Regions from separate parts of the Streptomyces sp. E-08 genome, predicted to be linked through region 2. Evidence: riboswitches for the same ligand, from Rfam matches in the RefSeq annotation. Region 2 holds a riboswitch; each other region holds the start of a gene.
What was found. A riboswitch is a leader RNA that binds a small molecule or an ion and turns the genes downstream of it on or off. The one in region 2 is predicted to bind cyclic di-AMP.
Positions count from the first base shown of each region.

Region 1: another riboswitch for cyclic di-AMP. It lies ahead of ACN9MM_RS15910 (transglycosylase family protein); the one in region 2 lies ahead of ACN9MM_RS29085 (M23 family metallopeptidase).
Region 3: another riboswitch for cyclic di-AMP. It lies ahead of ACN9MM_RS32385 (M23 family metallopeptidase); the one in region 2 lies ahead of ACN9MM_RS29085 (M23 family metallopeptidase).

Region 1 is NZ_CP183971.1:3,506,494-3,512,174, forward strand. Features, by position in the region: gene eno (phosphopyruvate hydratase) at 1-652, opposite strand, end outside; gene ACN9MM_RS15910 (transglycosylase family protein) at 1,007-1,729, opposite strand; cyclic di-AMP (ydaO/yuaA leader) riboswitch at 1,733-1,906, opposite strand; gene ACN9MM_RS15915 (transglycosylase family protein) at 2,165-3,202, opposite strand; gene ACN9MM_RS15920 (cytochrome P450 family protein) at 3,297-4,580, opposite strand; gene ACN9MM_RS15925 (globin domain-containing protein) at 4,666-5,681, shown strand, end outside.
Region 2 is NZ_CP183971.1:6,301,517-6,307,197, reverse strand. Features, by position in the region: gene ACN9MM_RS29100 (GNAT family N-acetyltransferase) at 1-625, opposite strand, end outside; gene ACN9MM_RS29095 (HPr family phosphocarrier protein) at 811-1,092, shown strand; gene ACN9MM_RS29090 (GntR family transcriptional regulator) at 1,240-1,923, opposite strand; gene ACN9MM_RS29085 (M23 family metallopeptidase) at 2,154-2,924, opposite strand; cyclic di-AMP (ydaO/yuaA leader) riboswitch at 2,937-3,101, opposite strand; gene ACN9MM_RS29080 (M16 family metallopeptidase) at 3,301-4,668, opposite strand; gene ACN9MM_RS29075 (M16 family metallopeptidase) at 4,695-5,681, opposite strand, start outside.
Region 3 is NZ_CP183971.1:7,030,840-7,036,520, forward strand. Features, by position in the region: gene ACN9MM_RS32365 (aspartate aminotransferase family protein) at 1-305, shown strand, start outside; gene ACN9MM_RS32370 (helix-turn-helix domain-containing protein) at 391-1,020, shown strand; gene ACN9MM_RS32375 (DUF6126 family protein) at 1,054-1,209, shown strand; gene ACN9MM_RS32380 (tyrosine-protein phosphatase) at 1,216-2,037, opposite strand; cyclic di-AMP (ydaO/yuaA leader) riboswitch at 2,411-2,567, shown strand; gene ACN9MM_RS32385 (M23 family metallopeptidase) at 2,570-3,529, shown strand; gene ACN9MM_RS32390 (SGNH/GDSL hydrolase family protein) at 3,681-4,475, shown strand; gene ACN9MM_RS32395 (STM4011 family radical SAM protein) at 4,462-5,322, opposite strand; gene ACN9MM_RS32400 (STM4012 family radical SAM protein) at 5,332-5,681, opposite strand, start outside.

The sequences.
Region 1 (5,681 bases), 2.8 Mb from region 2:
CCTCACGGTTGGAGTCCAGGTTCGGGGCGAAGCCGCCCTCGTCGCCGAGGCCGGTGGAGAGGCCCTTGGTCTTCAGGACGGACTTGAGGGTGTGGTAGACCTCGGTGCCCCAGCGGAGGGCCTCGGAGAAGGACTCCGCGCCGATCGGGGCGATCATGAACTCCTGGATGTCGACGTTGGAGTCGGCGTGCGACCCACCGTTGAGGATGTTCATCATCGGAACGGGCAGCAGGTGCGCGTTCGGGCCGCCCAGGTAGCGGAAGAGCGGGAGGTCGCTGGCCTCGGAGGCGGCGTGCGCGACGGCGAGCGAGACGCCGAGGATGGCGTTGGCGCCGAGCGAGCCCTTGTTCTCCGTGGCGTCCAGGTCGAACATGGCCTGGTCGATCAGGCGCTGCTCGGTGGCGTCGTAGCCGACGAGCTCCGGGCCGATCTGCTCGATGACGGCGAGGACGGCCTTCTCGACACCCTTGCCCTGGTAGCGGTTGGGGTCACCGTCGCGAAGCTCGATGGCCTCGAACGCACCGGTGGAGGCGCCGGACGGAACAGCAGCACGGCCGGTGCTGCCGTCGTCGAGGCCGACCTCGACCTCGACCGTGGGGTTGCCTCGGGAGTCCAGGATTTCCCGGGCTACGACGACGTCGATGGACGGCACGAGCATCTCCTTCTGGGATGTGACGCTGGATGTGACGCAAGGTCGGTGCAGGGTCGCTTGGCCTTGCGACAAGAGCCTAACCGGCTCGGGGGCTCCCGCCCGCCGTGCGCCCGCCCCCTGGGACGAAAAAGGACCCAAGGGCACGCATCTCGGGACGAAGGGCCCCGGACCTACTGTGCGGTAACCCTCGGAACCCTCAGGCCCCCCGTAATGACTCGGAACCGTCAGCTTTCCCCGTATAAGGGGAAACCCCGGTCCGGCGCGCACGGGGGAAGGGCACGCCGGACCGGGGTGGTCACCGCGGGAGGGTCGTCGGGGCCGCGTGAGCCGCCGGACTCACGCGGGCCGCCGGGCTCACTTCAGGTGGAGCTGCTGACCCGGGTAGATGAGGTCGGCGTTCTCGACGACGCCCTTGTTCAGCTCGAAGAGCTTGGCCCAGCCGCCCTTGACGCCGTGCGCCTGGGCGATCTTGGAGAGGGTGTCGCCGGCCACGACCTTGTACTCGCCGTCACCCTTCTTGACCGTCTTGCCGGTGGGCGTGGTGACGGTCTTCTTGGCGGCGGCCTTCGGGGCCTGGCGCTGCTCGCTGCGGGTGGTCGGCTGCTCGGCGCGACGCTCCTGCTGCTTCGGGGCGGCCTGCTGCTTCGGAGCGGCCTGCTGCTGGGTCTGCTGCGGGGCGCTCTCGGCGGCACCGCCGTCGTAGGAAGCGCCCGAGAGGCCGACGCCGCAGCTCGGCCAGGCACCCTTGCCCTGGCCCGCGAGGACCTTCTCGGCGATGGCGATCTGCTGGGTCTTCGACGCCAGGTCGGCGCGCGCGGCGTAGGCGGTGCCACCGAACGCGGCCCAGGTGGAGTTGGTGAACTGCAGGCCGCCGTAGAAGCCGTTGCCGGTGTTGATGGCCCAGTTGCCACCGGACTCGCACTGGGCGACGGTGTCCCACTCGGCGGCCGTGGCGGCGGAGGCGGTGCCCGCGGTCAGCAGCGGGGCGGCGACGGCGACACCGGTGACGCCGACGAGCGTGGCGACCTGGGTGGCCTTGGAGGGACGACGGTGTTTGCCCTTGGCGGAAAACAGCATGGGAATTCTCCTCACCGACGCCTGTGAGGTGAGCTGTCGGGTTCGGGCCGGAAAGTTGCCCGGCCGCGTGTCCTTGCACGCGGCTTCACCCCAAGCCGATCGTCGGCCGTCTGTCTCAACGGCCGGGACCGGCACTTACCTTGGGTCCCCCACTCCTGCCTTCGGCGCTTGCGCGACGACTGTTCCCATCGGCCGACGGCAGGATTCGGCGTTTCGGTCGACGGGGCCCGCGGTGGCGAGCGGTGACGACCGTAGACACAGACCCACCGGAAGTTCAAAGAGGCCCATTGCGGAAAAATCGGCCCCGCTTGCCCTCCGGTGGGCGGCGTTTGTGCAGGTGAGAGGTGACGGGAGCAAAGTTTGCGGACGTGACACGCCAGTTGGGGCGAAGAGACCCATGTCTCACTTGCCCAGAACCGGACATAAGCCCGCGAACTAGCCTTCCGTCGCCGTCGAACCCACCGTCAGGTCAAGGCTCTGACCAGGCAGGATGAGGTCCGGATCGATACCCACCGTCTGCCGGTTGGCGTCGTAGAGGGCGGTCCAGCCTCCGGGGAGTTCGTTCTCCTGCACAATGCCGGACAGGCTGTCACCCGGCCGCACGGTGTACTCGCCCGAAGTGTCCTGACTGTCCGTTGCGTCCGAATTCTTCGTGTCGTCAGTCACCGGCGTGTCGTCGACCTTCCCCGCGGACTTCCCCGCGGACGCGTCCACGCCCGACGCGTGCCGACCCGATTCGGCCGAACTGTCCGGCTTGCCGGACTCCTCCGGGGCGGCCTCGCCCCGGTGCTTGCCCGTGCCGGGCGTGGCCGACGGCGCGTCACCCTCCGGCGACCCGGACGAATCCGGCGTACCGGGCGTAACGGATGCGTCGGGTGTGACCGGCGCCGCCGGGGTGGCGGGCGTGGCCGGGGAGGCGGAGGTCGCCGGAGTGGCCGGGGAGGCCGGCGTCACGGGGGCGGACGTGGCGGACCGGTCCGCCGTCCCCGTGGCGCCCGCGGGGGCGGCCGGGGTGCCCGCGGTGCGGTTGGACTCGGGGAGGGGCCCGCTGGGGGTCGTCGGGACGGCGGTCGGGCCGGGGTTCACCCCGGTGGCCTTCCCGTCGTTCTTCAGGCCGGCGATCGGCGCGCAGGTGGCCCACTCGTCGCTGCCCTTGGCAAGCGCCTTCTCGGCCACCGCGATCTGCTGGGCGCGGCTGGCGAGGTCGGGGCTGGGCGCGTACGCCAGGCCGCCGTTCCGCTCCCAGCTGGCCTGGGTGAACTGGAGGCCGCCGTACATCCCGTTGCCGAAGTTGGCGCTCCACTGGCCGCCGGACTCGCACTCGGCGACCCGGTCCCACGTGGCGGCGTCGGCCGCGGAGGCGGATCCCGTGGCGAGCAACGGCAGCGCCATGGCGGATCCGGTCACGCCGGCGGCGACGACGATGGCGGGAGCCTGACGGGGGCGACGGTGTCGTCCGTTCCCGGAACGCATAGGAGGGCCTTTCGCGTGACGGCTGAGACTGCCGGGAAACGTAGCGGCATTCGAACGTCCGTCACAAGTCGATCGCCCCGCGATCACGTGAAGATCACATTTCTGATGAACCGTCAGTGGTCAAGAGGGGTACGGAAGGGGAGAACTCCACCGGAAGCGTGCGCAAGCCCCGCATGATGAGCCCTCCGCGCCACCGCAGTTCGGCCGGATCGGCGGCAAGTCGCAGATCCGGCAGACGAGTCAGCAGGGTCGCGAGCGCCGCCTGTCCCTCCAGGCGGGCGAGCGGGGCGCCCAGGCAGTAGTGGATGCCGTGCCCGTACCCGAGGTGCTGGTTGTCGCGCCGCGCGAGGTCGAGGACGTCCGGCCCGTCGAACCGCTCCGGGTCCCGGTCGGCGGCGGCGAGCACCACGAGCACCGGGTCGCCCGCCGGGATCTCCTGCCCGCCGATGGTCAGCGCCCGCGTCGCGTACCGCCAGGTCGCCATCTCCACGGGCCCGTCGAACCGCAGCAGCTCCTCGACGCCGGTCTCCAGGAGCCCGGTCTCCCCTGCCGCGAGGGAGGCCTGGAGCAGCGCGCGCTGCTCGGGGTGCCGAAGAAGTGCGTAAAGTCCGTTCCCCACCAGATTCACGGTCGTCTCGAAGCCGGCGAAGAGCAGGATGAAGGCCATGGCGGCGGCCTCGTTCTCGGTGAGGTGCTCGCCGTGGTCGGAGGCCTTGATGAGCCCCGAGATCAGGTCGTCTCCCGGCTCCTCGCGCTTGCGGTGGATCAGTTCGGCGAGATAGCCGCGCATCTTCTTCACCGACCGCGCGACCCCGCCGCGCGGCCCGCCGCCGTGCCGGATCATCATCCCGGCCCAGTCCCGGAAGTCGTCCTGGTCCTCCGGCGGCACCCCGAGGAGGTCGCAGATCGCGTAGATCGGCAGCGGGAAGGCGAACTCGTGGATGAGGTCGGCGCTCCCCCTCTCCACGAAGGAGTCGATGAGCCGGTCCGTCAGCTCCTGCACGCGCGGCGCGAACTCGGCGACCCTGCGCGGGGTGAACGCCTTCGACACGAGCCGCCGCAGCCGGGTGTGGTCCGGCGGGTCGATGTTGAGCAGATGCGTCATCAGTTCGGCCTTGCGCTCGCCCGGGATGCCCGTCTTGCCCCTCGCGTGCGGGGACTCGTCGTGGTGCGCGGGGTTCTTGGAGAGCCTCTGGTCGGCCAGGGCCTGCCGGGCGTCCGCGTACCGGGTCACGAGCCAGGCCTCGACCCCGCTGGGCAGCGTCGTCCGGTGCACGGGCGCGTGCTCCCGCAGCCAGGCGTAGGCGGGGTACGGATCGCTCGCGAACTCCCAGGTGAAGAGCGTGGGGACGGGCTGAGGGGTGGGGGCGGTGCTCACGCCACGACCGTACAGGGCGGCCCCGGAGGAGCATTCACGGAGAAGCGTGATCAAACGGCGCGGCTCGTGCCCTAGATTCTTGTCGGTGGATCCCCAGCTGCTCAGAAGCACGTTCGCGGTCGTCGAGAGACGCGCCGAGCACGCCGTCACGTTCTTCTACTCGCACCTCTTCTGGAACAACCCGGGTGTGCGCGCGCTCTTCCCCGAGGACATGCTCCCGCAGCGGGACCGGCTCTTCGCCGCGCTCACCCATGTGGTGACCCACCTGGAGGACCCCCGGCTCGCGGGATACCTGGGGCGGCTGGGGCGCGACCACCGCAAGTTCCTCGCCTCCCCCGCGCTGTACGCGGCCGTCGGGCAGAGCCTGCTCGCCGCGTTCGCGCACGCCTCCGGTGCCGCGTGGACGATCGAGACGGAGAAGGCCTGGTCCGAGGCGTACGGCCAGGTCTCCGACCTGATGCTGGCGGGCGCCGACGAGGCGGCCGGGGCCGGGGAGCCCGCCTGGTGGGACGCGGACGTGGTCCGGCACGAGCGGTACGGCGACGACCTGGCCGTCCTCACCCTGCGCCCCCGGCAGCCCCTCCCGTACCTCCCCGGCCAGTACGTCAGCGTCAGCTCGCTGCGGGTCCCGCGCGTCTGGCGCACCTACTCCCTCGCGGATGCGCCCCGCGCCGACGGCACGGTGGAACTGCACGTGAGCCGGATCGCGGGCGGCGCGATGTCCACGGCGCTGGTCGACGAGACGGGCCCGGGCGAGGTGCTGCGGCTCAGCGCCCCCGGCGGCGGACTCACCGCGCGGACGCCGCCGGGCGGACTGCGCACCTATATATGCGGCGGTACGGGCTGGGCCCCCGTGCGGGCGCTGCTCGCGGAGGCCGCCGAGACCGAGCCGGAGATGGAGGGCCGGCTGTTCGTGGTGGCGCGTGCCAAGGAGTACCTGTACGGGCGGGAGGACGCCGAGCTCCTGAAGGAACGGCTCCCCGGGCTGAACGTCACCTACATCACGGCCGCGCCGCGGCAGCGCAGGGACCGGGCGACCGAGCGGCTGCTCCAGGCCCTGCGGGCCTGCGTCCACTGGTCCGCGCACGACGTGTACCTCGC
Region 2 (5,681 bases):
CGCGGGCGCGCTGGACGGCGAGGGAGCGGTCGGTCGGTTCGAGGTCGAGGTGGAGCCGGACGGAGCCGTCCTCGAAGCTGCGCTTCTGGGTGTAGCCCGCGTCGGTGAAGACCTTGATCATCTTGTTGTTGGCGGGGAGCACCTCGGCGGCGAAGCGCCGGATGTCCCGCTCGCGGGCGACCGCCGCGATGTGTTCGAGGAGGGCGGAGGCGACGCCCCTCCCCTGGTGCGCGTCCTGGACGAGGAAGGCGACCTCGGCCTCGTCGGCGGGGGCGGAGGCGGGCAGCCCTCGGTCGTTGATGCGGTCGTAGCGCACGGTGGCGATGAACTCGCCGCCGACGGTGGCCGCGAGCCCGACCCGGTCCACGAAGTCGTGGTGGGTGAAGCGGTGGACGTCCTTGGCGGACAGGCGCGGGTAGGGCGCGAAGAAGCGGTAGTACTTCGACTCGTCCGAGACCTGCTCGTAGAAGCTGACGAGGCGGTCGGCGTCGTCGGCGGTGATGGGCCGGATGCGGGCGGTGCCGCCGTCGCGGAGGACGACGTCCGCCTCCCAGTGGTCGGGGTAGTCGTGCTCCGGTGAGGCCGGTGGTTCCGCCGCTTCCGACTGCTCCGACGCGCTCTGCATGGGGTCAGCCTACGGCCGCGACACGACTGCAGCACCGGTCGCGCGGCGGGGGTGCTCGATGCAAGGTGTTGCCAGGCAGGACGGGCCGAAGGGCGGTCCGATCCGGGCCGAAGGGCGGCGCGAGCACCGCGCGACCCGTGAGAGACTGGTCTAGACAACCCGCTTGAGACTTGAAGGGCAACACCATGGCTGAGCGCCGCGTCAACGTCGGCTGGGCCGAGGGCCTGCACGCCCGCCCCGCGTCCATCTTCGTCCGTGCCGCCACGGCCTCCGGCGTGCCGGTGACGATCGCCAAGTCCGACGGCACCCCCGTGAACGCCGCCTCCATGCTCGCGGTGCTCGGCCTGGGCGCGCAGGGCGGCGAGGAGATCGTGCTCGCGTCGGAGGCCGACGGCGCCGAGGCCGCGCTCGACCGCCTGGCGAAGCTGGTCGCCGAGGGTCTGGACGAGCTCCCCGAGACCGTCTGATCCGGTCCCCCGTACGACGAATGGCCGTGGTCGCCGGAATTCCGGCGGCCACGGCCATTCTCATTGCTCCGCCTCGATTCCGGGCAGCACGAAATACCCGGGACGAATACCGGGTCGAATTCCTGTTCTTTGTATACGGCGCGCGCGTTAATTCCGGGCACTCGATGTGTTGACGGCATGTTGCGAAACCCTCACACGGCCGCGCTCCGGCCTTTTGAGCCGGTGCAGCGACAACGAGCGCTCCGCGTGCAGCGCGGTCAGCGCCCTCGCCCGCTCGGCGTCGCCGCGCGCCACGGCGTCCACGATCGCGCCGTGCTCGGCCCAGGCCTCGACCGGCAGGGCCGGCTGATCCACCACGTACGTCCAGGCGATCTTGTGCCGCAGCTGGGTGAGCAGCGCCGTCAGGGCCGGGCTCCCGGACGCCTGCGCGAGCGTCTCGTGGAACCAGCCGCCGAGCGAGCGCAGATCCTCGCCCTGGCCGCGCCTGGCCCGCTCCTGCCCCAGCCTGACCAGGCCGCGCAGCACCTTGAGGTGGGCTTCGGTGCGCCGCTGCGCGGCCCGCGCGGCGCCCAGCGGTTCGAGCAGCGCCCGCATGTCGAGCAGATCGGCCGCCTCCTGCTCGGTCGGCTCGGCGACATGGGCGCCCGCGTGGCGCCGGGTGACGACGAAGCCCTCGGACTCCAGGGTGCGCAGCGCCTCGCGGACCGGGACGCGGGAGACGCCGTACCGGCGGGCGAGCTGCTCCTCGGTCAGCCGAGCACCCCGCTCGAACGCGCCGGAGACGATGTCGTCCCGGATCGCCGTGCATACCGAGTGCGCGGGAATGCGCATGTCCGACCTCCGCCTTGGTCCGCGTGAGTCCATTCGATCAGCGCCTGTTCTGCGCCCGGTCTGCGACTCTATTGCAGCCTGCCGGAATTTCCGATGCCCCAGCGGAATTCATGGCCGTCTTTGACCGCCCTTGGCTGTCTTTTGATCAGCGAAAAGCCCCGGCTCAGTACGAGCCGGGGCTTTTGCGACGCGGTGCGCGGCGGGGATCCGGGCCGACGGCCCGGTCCGGGTCAGACGTTGACGCCGCGGGCGCGGAGGTACGCGACCGGGTTGATGTCCGAGCCGTAGTCGGGGCTCGTGCGCGCCTCGAAGTGGAGGTGCGGGCCCGTGGAGTTGCCGGAGGAGCCCGAGACGCCTATCTGCTGGCCGGGCTCGACGCTCTGGCCGACGTAGACCCCGATGGAGGAGAGGTGCCCGTACTGGGTGTACGTGCCGTCGTTCATCCGGACGACGATGTTGTTGCCGTACGCGCCGCCCCAGCCGGCCTCGACGACGGTGCCGGAGCCGACGGAGACGACCTGGGTGCCGTAGGCGGCGTGGAAGTCGACGCCGGAGTGGCTGCCGGAGGACCAGAGCGAGCCGCCGGTCTTGTAGCCGGTGGAGACGTACGAGCCGGCGACGGGGAGCTGGAAGGAGGCCAGGCGGCGGCGCTCGGCCTCGCGGGCGGCGCGCTCACGCTCCAGCCGGATCTCCTTGGCGCGGGCCTCGGCCTTGCGCTTGGCCTCGGCCTTGGCCTTCGCCTTGGCGATGGCCTCGACGGCCTCCTGCTCCTGGGCGGCGGCCTGGGCGTTGATCCGGTCCACAAGGGAGTCCTCGGTGATCACCTGGGTGAGACCGGTGTCCTCGGGGGAGCGGTTGTCCGTGTCCGCGGCGAGCGCCGGGGAGGCGAGGGATCCAATGACGCCGGTGGTGGCGAGCGTCGCGGCGCCGGCGATGCCCACGCTGCGGCGCGCCATCCGGCTCGGACCACGATGCTTCCCGGTGGCACGGGTGAACGCCATGTAGGGGCTGATCCTTTCCTTCCTTCTCGCCTACCGGGTTAGCTGACGGGTTCGGAGCAGGAAGGTCTCCTACGAGCCCCTCCGTCGAGACGAAGGCGCCCGATTCACCCCAGGGACTACGTGTGGGTCCCCGGCTCCCCAGGCTCGCGCCTGACGGGGACTCGGCGATGACTGTCCGATGCCGCGGCTGCGGCACGTGCAACTGACGAACAGCCGCCCCGACGCTATGCGGATCGTCTTTCAATCACCAACCAGACACGTCTTTTGTAAGACATGCCACAGGGCAAATAATCACCTTGCCCTCAATACGGACAAAGCGGAGGACCCCGACGAACTGGCCCGTCGGGGTCCTCCCGTTGTCGCGCGGTGGCCGGAATCAGCCGGTCACGACGGTCACTTCACCGATGCCGAGCGCCCGCACCGGCTCCGCGATCTGTGCCGCGTCACCGACGAGCACGGTGACGAGCCGGTCCACCGGGAACGCGCTGACCACGGCGGCCGTCGCCTCGACCGTGCCGGTCTCGGCCAGGCGCGCGTACAACTGCGCCTGGAAGTCGTCCGGCAGGTGCTGCTCCACCTGGTCGGCGAGCGTCCCGGCGACGGAGGCGGCCGTCTCGTACTTGAGGGGCGCCACGCCCACCAGGTTCTGCACGGCCGTCTCGCGCTCGGCGTCGGTCAGACCCTCGGCGGCCAGCGTGCGCAGCACCGCGAAGAGGTCCTCAAGTGCCGGACCCGTGTTCGGGGTGTCGAAGGATCCGCTGATGGCGAGCATCGCGGCGCCGTTCCCCCCGGCGTCCGAGCGGAGCACCTGACCGAAGGCCCGCACGCCGTACGTGTAGCCCTTCTCCTCGCGCAGGACCCGGTCCAGACGCGAGGTCAGGGTGCCACCGAGGCAGTACGTGCCGAGGATCCGGGCCGGCCAGACACGGTCGTGCCGGTCGGCGCCGATCCGGCCGATGAGCAGCTGCGTCTGCACCGCGCCGGGACGGTCCACGATGACGACCCGACCGGTGTCGTCGGCGGTGATCGGCGGCATCGGGAGCGGCTCGGCCGGCTCACCGGTCCAGGCGCCCAGCGTCTCGGCGAGGACCTTGTCCAGGTCGACGCCCGTCAGGTCGCCGACGACCACGGCGGTGGCCGTGCCGGGCCGGACGTGCGCGTCGAAGAAGGCGCGGACGGCGGCGGCGTCGATCGCGGCGACGGTCTCCTCGGTGCCCTGGCGCGGCCGGGACATCCGGGACTCGGCCGGGAACAGCTCCTTGGAGAGCTGCTTGGCGGCGCGGCGGGCCGGGTTGGCCGTCTCGTGCGGGATCTCGTCGAGACGGTTGCGCACCAGGCGCTCGACCTCGGTCTCCAGGAACGCCGGGGCGATCAGGGCCTCGGAGAGCAGCCCGAGCGCCTTGGGCAGCCGGGAGGCCGGGACCTCCAGGGAGACCCGTACGCCCGGGTGGTCGGCGTGCGCGTCGAGCGTGGCGCCGCAGCGCTCCAGCTCGGCCGCGAACTCCTCGGCACTGTGCTGGTCGGTGCCCTCGGAGAGCGCGCGGGCCATGATGGTGGCCACACCGTCGAGACCGGCCGGCTCGGCGTCCAGCGGGGCGGGCAGGAAGATCTCCACGGCGACGACCTGCTGGCCGGGGCGGTGGCTGGTGAGCAGGGTCAGACCGTTGTCCAGCTTCCCGCGGTCCGGGGCCGGGAAGGCCCACGGCTTCGCGGTGCCCGGCTGGGGCTGCGGGTGGAAGTCCATGCTCGTCAAGGACACGGCGGCGTCGGTCACTGGTCCGCTCCCTCTTCGTCGTCTTCGCCGTCGGCGCTGTCGCTCTGCTCGGTCGCCAGGGGCTCGTAGACGAGCACCGCGCGGTTGTCGGGGCGCAGCTTGGCCGCGGCGACCTCGCGCACCTCCTCGGCGGTGATCTCCAGGACGCGGTCGACGGCGGTCAGGGCGAGCTGCGGGTCGCCGAACAGCACGGCGAACCGGCACAGTTCGTCCGCGCGGCCCGCGACGGTGCCGAGCCGGTCCAGCCACTCGCGCTCCAACTGGGCCTGCGCGCGCTCCATCTCCTCGGGCGTGGGGCCCTCGGCGGCGAACCGGGCGAGCTCCTCGTCGACGGCCGCCTCGATCTGCGGGACCTCGACGCCCCCGGAGGTCTTGACGTCCAGCCAGCCCAGCGAGGGCGCCCCGGCGAGCCGCAGCAGGCCGAAGCCGGCGGCGACGGCCGTGCGGTCACGGCGGACCAGGCGGTTGTGCAGGCGGGAGGACTCCCCGCCGCCCAGGACCGTCAGGGCCAGGTCGGCGGCGTCGCACGCGCGCGTGCCGTCGTGCGGCAGACGGTAGGCGGCCATCAGCGCGCGCGCCGGGACCTCCTCCTCGACGACCTCACGGAGCTGCTCGCCGATGACCTCGGGCAGCTCGCCGGAGCGCGGCTCGGGCTTGCCGTCGTGGGCGGGGATCGAGCCGAAGTACTTCTCGACCCAGGCGAGCGTCTGCGCCGGGTCGATGTCTCCGACGACGGACAGCACGGCGTTGTTCGGGGCGTAGTACGTGCGGAAGAAGTTCCGCGCGTCCTCCAGGGTCGCCGCGTCCAGGTCGGCCATGGAGCCGATCGGCGTGTGGTGGTACGGGTGGCCCTCCGGGTAGGCGAGGGCGGTCAGCTTCTCGAAGGCCGTGCCGTACGGCACGTTGTCGTAGCGCTGGCGGCGCTCGTTCTTGACGACGTCCCGCTGGTTCTCCATGGACTCGTCGTCCAGGGCGGCGAGCAG
Region 3 (5,681 bases), 730 kb from region 2:
TCGAGTTCGGGCGACCGTCCTCGCTCGGGCTGCGCGGGCGCTGGACGATGCTCCAGGCGGCCCGCAAGGGCCTCTTCGCCCAGATGGTCGTCGTCCCGCTGCTCCAGCGGCACCGGATCCTCACCCAGGTGTCCGGGGACCACCTGGAGGTGATCAAGCTGATCCCGCCGCTGATCATCGACGAGGCGGACGTGGACCGGTTCGTCACGGCCTTCACCGCGGTCATGGACGAGGCCCACGGCGGCGGCGGACTGATGTGGGACTTCGGGAAGACGCTGGTCAAGCAGGCGGTCGCGCAGCGCTGACCGGATCTCGACGCGGATCCCGTCCGGGTTTTGCCTCTGAGGCAAGAAACTTGCCTCAGAGGCACGAACCTGGCGGAATGGACGCATGGACCACGTCCCCGGGGAGACCTACCCGGACCCCGCCACCCCCGGCGTCCTGCCCGACGTCGCCCCGCAGCTGCGGGCCCTGCGCCGCCGTCGGGGACTCACCCTGGAGGCCGCCGCCCAGCGGGCCGGCCTCTCGCCGGCCCACCTCTCGCGCCTGGAGACCGGGAACCGGCAGCCCTCGCTCCCGATGCTGCTCGCCCTGTCCCGCATCTACGGTACGACGGTCTCCGAGCTCCTGGGAGAGGCGCCGCCCGAGCGCGACCCCGTCGTCCGGGCCGGCCGCTCCGAACCCGTCGAGGCCGACGGCTGGATCTACCGCCAGGCGGGCGGAGCCGGCCGCGCGCTCCAGTGCCTGCGGGTCCACGTGCCGTACGCCACCCGGGGCGACATCGTGCGCGTCCATCCGGGCGAGGAGTGGATCCACGTCCTGGAGGGCCGGGTGCGGCTCGCGCTCGGCGAGGCCGTCCACGTCCTCGATCCCGGGGACAGCGCGCACTTCGACTCGCTGACCCCGCACCGGATCGGCGCCGCCACGCCCGGCGGAGCCGAGCTGCTCTTCGTCCATACCCTGATGCAGAGCCCCGCCGCCGAGCTGTGCCTCGGCGACGGGACCCCGCACAGGCGCTGACATTTCGTGACGATTCTTCAGGAAAGGCCCGACATGTCCCAGAAGTCCGCACCTGTCACCGGCGAGGAGCGCGGTGAGGGCAAGTTCCCCAAGGGGCTCGTGCTCCGCCTCTTCGCCTATCTGATCGCCGGCCACCTCTTCGCCGGCTTCCTCTACCTGCTCTTCACGCTGGGCGGGCAGAACCAGTAGCCGGGGCTACGCCTCCGTGAGCAGGCGCTCCCGCAGCCGCTCGCGGGTCTCCGGGGCCAGCTTCAGGCCCTCGGTGAGGTAGGCGTCCACCGAGCCCCAGGTCGCCTCGATCGTCTCGAAGGCGGCCCGCAGATACTCCACCCGCGCGTCGAAGAGCGGGCTCAGCAGCTCCATCACCTCGGGCGACATCGCGTCCGGGGCGGTGGAGCTGCGGCGCACCTTGTAGCGGCGGTGCGGGTCGTTCGACTTCACGTAGTCGGCCTCGATCGCCTCCCGCTCGACCCCGACCGCGAGCAGGGTGATCGCGATGGCGAGCCCGGCCCGGTCCTTTCCGGCCGCGCAGTGCATCAGGACCGGGACGCTCTCCTCGGCCATGGAGTGCAGGATCCGGCTGTGCTCCGAGGTCCGCTCGACGATCATCTTCCGGTACGAACGGGACATCCGGGCGGCCGCCTTGCCGTCGCCGAGGATCCCCCGGAGCTGGTCGGTCTCGCCGTCACGCACCAGCTTCCAGAACTCCTTGCCGTCGGCCGGGTCGTTGAGCGGTATGTTCACGTTCCGTACGCCGGGCAGCTCGACGTCCGCGCCCTCGACCTTCCGGTCCGACTCGTTGCGGAAGTCGAAGATCGTGTGCAGGCCGAGCGAGGCGAGGAAGGCGGCGTCGTCCTCCGTCGCGTGGGCGAGGTGGCCGCTGCGGAAGAGGCGGCCGGGGCGGACGGCGCGCCCGTCCGTCGTCGGCAGGCCGGCCACGTCCCGGAAGTTGCGGACCTCCGTGAGCTCGGGCTCGGCGGCTTCGGCGGGCGGGACCTGCGGCAGCTGCTGCGTCACGGCTGCTCCTGTTCTGTAGATCGGTTCCTGGGGCAATCATCTCGTTCGGAGACCCGGGCACGCACCCCCTCGGACGGGAATGGGTGATCTGTCCGTATTGAGGGGTTCGGCATAACCCGCCCCGGTTGCAGGGGAGATGGGGATCGGCGCGTGAGCAGCGTCATAACCGTGACGGACCGTGCCTGATCGTCTTTTCCAAATTCCCCCCGGGAAAAGGAGATCGAGGGACCGTCATCCACGGAGGGTGACCGGAATTCAGGCCGGACATCGAGGAATCCCCGAGCACTTGAAAACCGTGGCTTGTTCGCCCCGACCCCACTCGTCTAGCGTCGCGCTCACTCCGGACGGACCGCCGAATCCTGCCACCGACCGGAATCCGCACTCACCCGTACGCGGCAGGAGCGGGGGACCCAGGTAGTACGCCGATCCCTCGAAGAAGGACGGCTCGGGGTGAAGCCGCGTGAGAACGCGGCCGGACATCTCCAGTCCGAACCCGACAGCTCACCTCGTAGGCGCCGGAGAGGAATTCGCCATGCCCGCAAAGGGTAAGCACCGCCGCGTCAAGTCCAGCCGCCTGACCCGCGGCATCGCCGCCGCCGGCACCGGCGGCGCCGTCGTCGCCCTCCCGCTCCTCGGAGCCACCGGCGCCCACGCCGCCGAGAAGGCCGCCCCGGTCGCCGCTCCCGCCCACGCCGTCGCCCAGGTGAAGGCCGCGCCCGCCACCGCGAAGGCCGCGCCGAGGACGTACTCCGTCGTCCACGGCGACTACCTGTCGAAGATCGCCGCCGAACACCACCTCGCCGGCGGCTGGCAGAAGCTCTACGCGGACAACCGTCAGGTCGTCGGTGAGAACCCCTCGCTGATCCTGCCCGGCATGAAGCTCACCCTCGGCGCGAAGGGCACCGCGAAGGCCGCCGCACCGAAGGCCGCGCACAAGAAGAGCGCGCAGGCCTCCGGCAAGAACGGCGACACCTCGCGCGCCTCGCGGAGCAGCGAGCGCCCCTCGGCCCCCGCCGCCGAGACCGCCGCCGCCTCCACCCCGGCGTCGTCCTCCTCCTCTTCCTCCTCCGCCGGCACGACCTCCTCCTCCGGCTGGGTCGCCCCGGTCAGCGGCGGCATAGGCACCCCGTACCGCGCCTCGGGCTCCATGTGGTCCTCCGGCTACCACACCGGTGTCGACTTCATCGCCTCGACCGGCACCACCGTCGTCGCGGTCGGCCCCGGCACCGTCTACTCCGCCGGTGACGGCGGTGCGTACGGCAACCAGGTCGTCATCCAGCACGCCGACGGCACCTTCTCGCAGTACGCCCACCTGTCCTCGATCTCCGTCTCCGCCGGCCAGACCGTCACCGGCGGCCAGCAGATCGGCCTCTCCGGCGCGACCGGCAACGTCACCGGCCCGCACCTGCACTTCGAGATGCGGACCGGCCCGGAGTACGGCTCCGACATCGACCCGCTGGCCGCCCTGCGCCAGCACGGCGTGAGCATCTGACGCCGCTTCAGCACCCGGGGCCCGGCACATACGTGCCGGGCCTCCGGCGTATTCCGGCTTGGTGGAATCTTTATCGGTGGCATATGTCACCCGGCGTCAACCCCTCCTTACGGTCGCGTAGGTCACAGCCGAAGGGGAAGGATGTGCTCCCGTGGCAGACGATTCGAGATCAACAGACAAGAACGCATTCGGGTCGTACGCGGCGATCGGTGACAGCTTCACCGAAGGCGTCGGAGACCCCGGGCCCGACGGGACGTACGTCGGCTGGGCGGACCGCTTCGCGGTGCTGCTCGCCGACGAGCTGCCGGAGCATGACGACTTCCGCTACGCCAACCTGGCCGTACGCGGGCGCCTCCTCGACCAGATCGTGGCGGAACAGGTTCCCCGGGCGAAGGAACTCGCCCCCGACCTGGTGACCTTCTGCGCGGGCGGCAACGACATCATCCGCCCCGGAACGGACCCCGACGAGGTGGCCGAGCGCTTCGAGCGCGCCGTCGCCGACCTCACCTCCGCCGTCGGCACGGTCATGGTGACCACCGGCTTCGACACCCGCGGCGTGACCCTCCTCAAGCACCTGCGCGGCAAGATCGCCACCTACAACGGCCACGTCCGGGCCATCGCGGACCGCTACGACTGCCCGGTCCTCGACCTGTGGTCGCTGAAGTCCGTCCAGGACCGGCGGGCCTGGGACGACGACCGGCTGCACCTCTCGGCCGAGGGCCACACCCGCGTCGCCCTGCGCGCCGCCCAGGTCCTCGGCCTGCCGGTGCCCGCCGACCCGGACCAGCCCTGGCCGCCGGTCCCGCCGCGCGGCACCCTGGAGGTGCGCCGCGACGACATCCACTGGGCCAGGGAGTACCTGGTGCCCTGGATCGGGCGCCGGCTGCGCGGCGAGAGCTCGGGCGACCACGTCGAGGCGAAGCGCCCCGACCTCATGCCGCTGTAATCGGGGGTGCGGCGGGGATCCGTTCCAGGACCCCGCCGGCGAACACGTCGTACAGCGGCAGCGTCTCCAGGTGGACGTAGCCGATGTGGCAGTCGCAGCGGGCGAGGGGGCAGGCGCGGGGACGCAGGGCGGCGCGGTACGAGCCGTCGTACAGGTTTCCCAGCTCGGCCCTGACGAAGTGGCAGCGCCGCACCGTCCCCTCGCCGTCCACCGAGATCACCGACTCGCCGGTACGGCAGGGCAGCCCCGCCGAGCGGTGCGGGTGCCGGCTGTACGGGAACAGCGGGTCGAGCTCCGTCCAGCCCTCGGCCTCCGCGTCGGTGTACGTGTGCCCCTCGGCCGCGTTCACCCAGAGGTAGACGTGCGGCGGCAGCGCGGCGCGCAGCCGGCGGGCGTCCTCCCGGTGCTCGGGCAGACCGACCACCCCGACGCTGTACCGGACGCCCCGCTCCGCGAGCTCCCGGCACTTGCCGAGGAACCGCTCGTACGGGGTCTGCCCCGGGTGGTACGTGCACCAGAGGGCCACGCTCTCCGGGTCCGCCTCGGCCAGCCACTCGGTCCGGCAGCTCAGGTTGGTCTGGATCGCCACCCGCTCCACGTGCGGCAGCCGGGACAGCTCGACCAGCGCCCGCCGGTACCAGGAGCGGACGAGCCCCTCGCCCCACGGGGTGAACAGGATCCGCAGCCGGTCCCCGGTCTGCGCCTCGGCCCAGCCGGTGAACCGTTCGAGCGCGGCCCGGTCCGCGCGCAGCTGCTCGCGGCTGTCCCGGCGCTTGGCGAAGGGACAGTACGGGCAGTCGAAGTCGCAGGAGGAGAGCGGCCCCCGGTAGAGCACGGTGAGGTCCACGGTGGCCGCCTACTTCGTCTCGTACGCGGCCATCGCGGCCCGTACGGCGGGGGAGAAGAGCTCAGGGCCGAGCCCGTCCGAGTGGGCGAGCCCCTCGGGCGACAGCCGCAGCAGGCCCGCCGGGGCGTCCGCGATCCAGCCGTACTCCTCGAACCGGGCGAGCTCCGGGCCGAAGTCCGCGAACGGCGAGGACCCGAACCGCTCCTCGTACCCGGCGACCTCCATGCCCTCGGCCTGGAGCAGCGACTGGAGCAGATGACGGCGCCGGGCCTCGTCCGCGTCCACCGCCCGGCCGACCTCGGCGCGGGAGAAGTCCTCCGTCTCCGTGTACGCGTCGATGATCGAGCGGATCTCCCGCA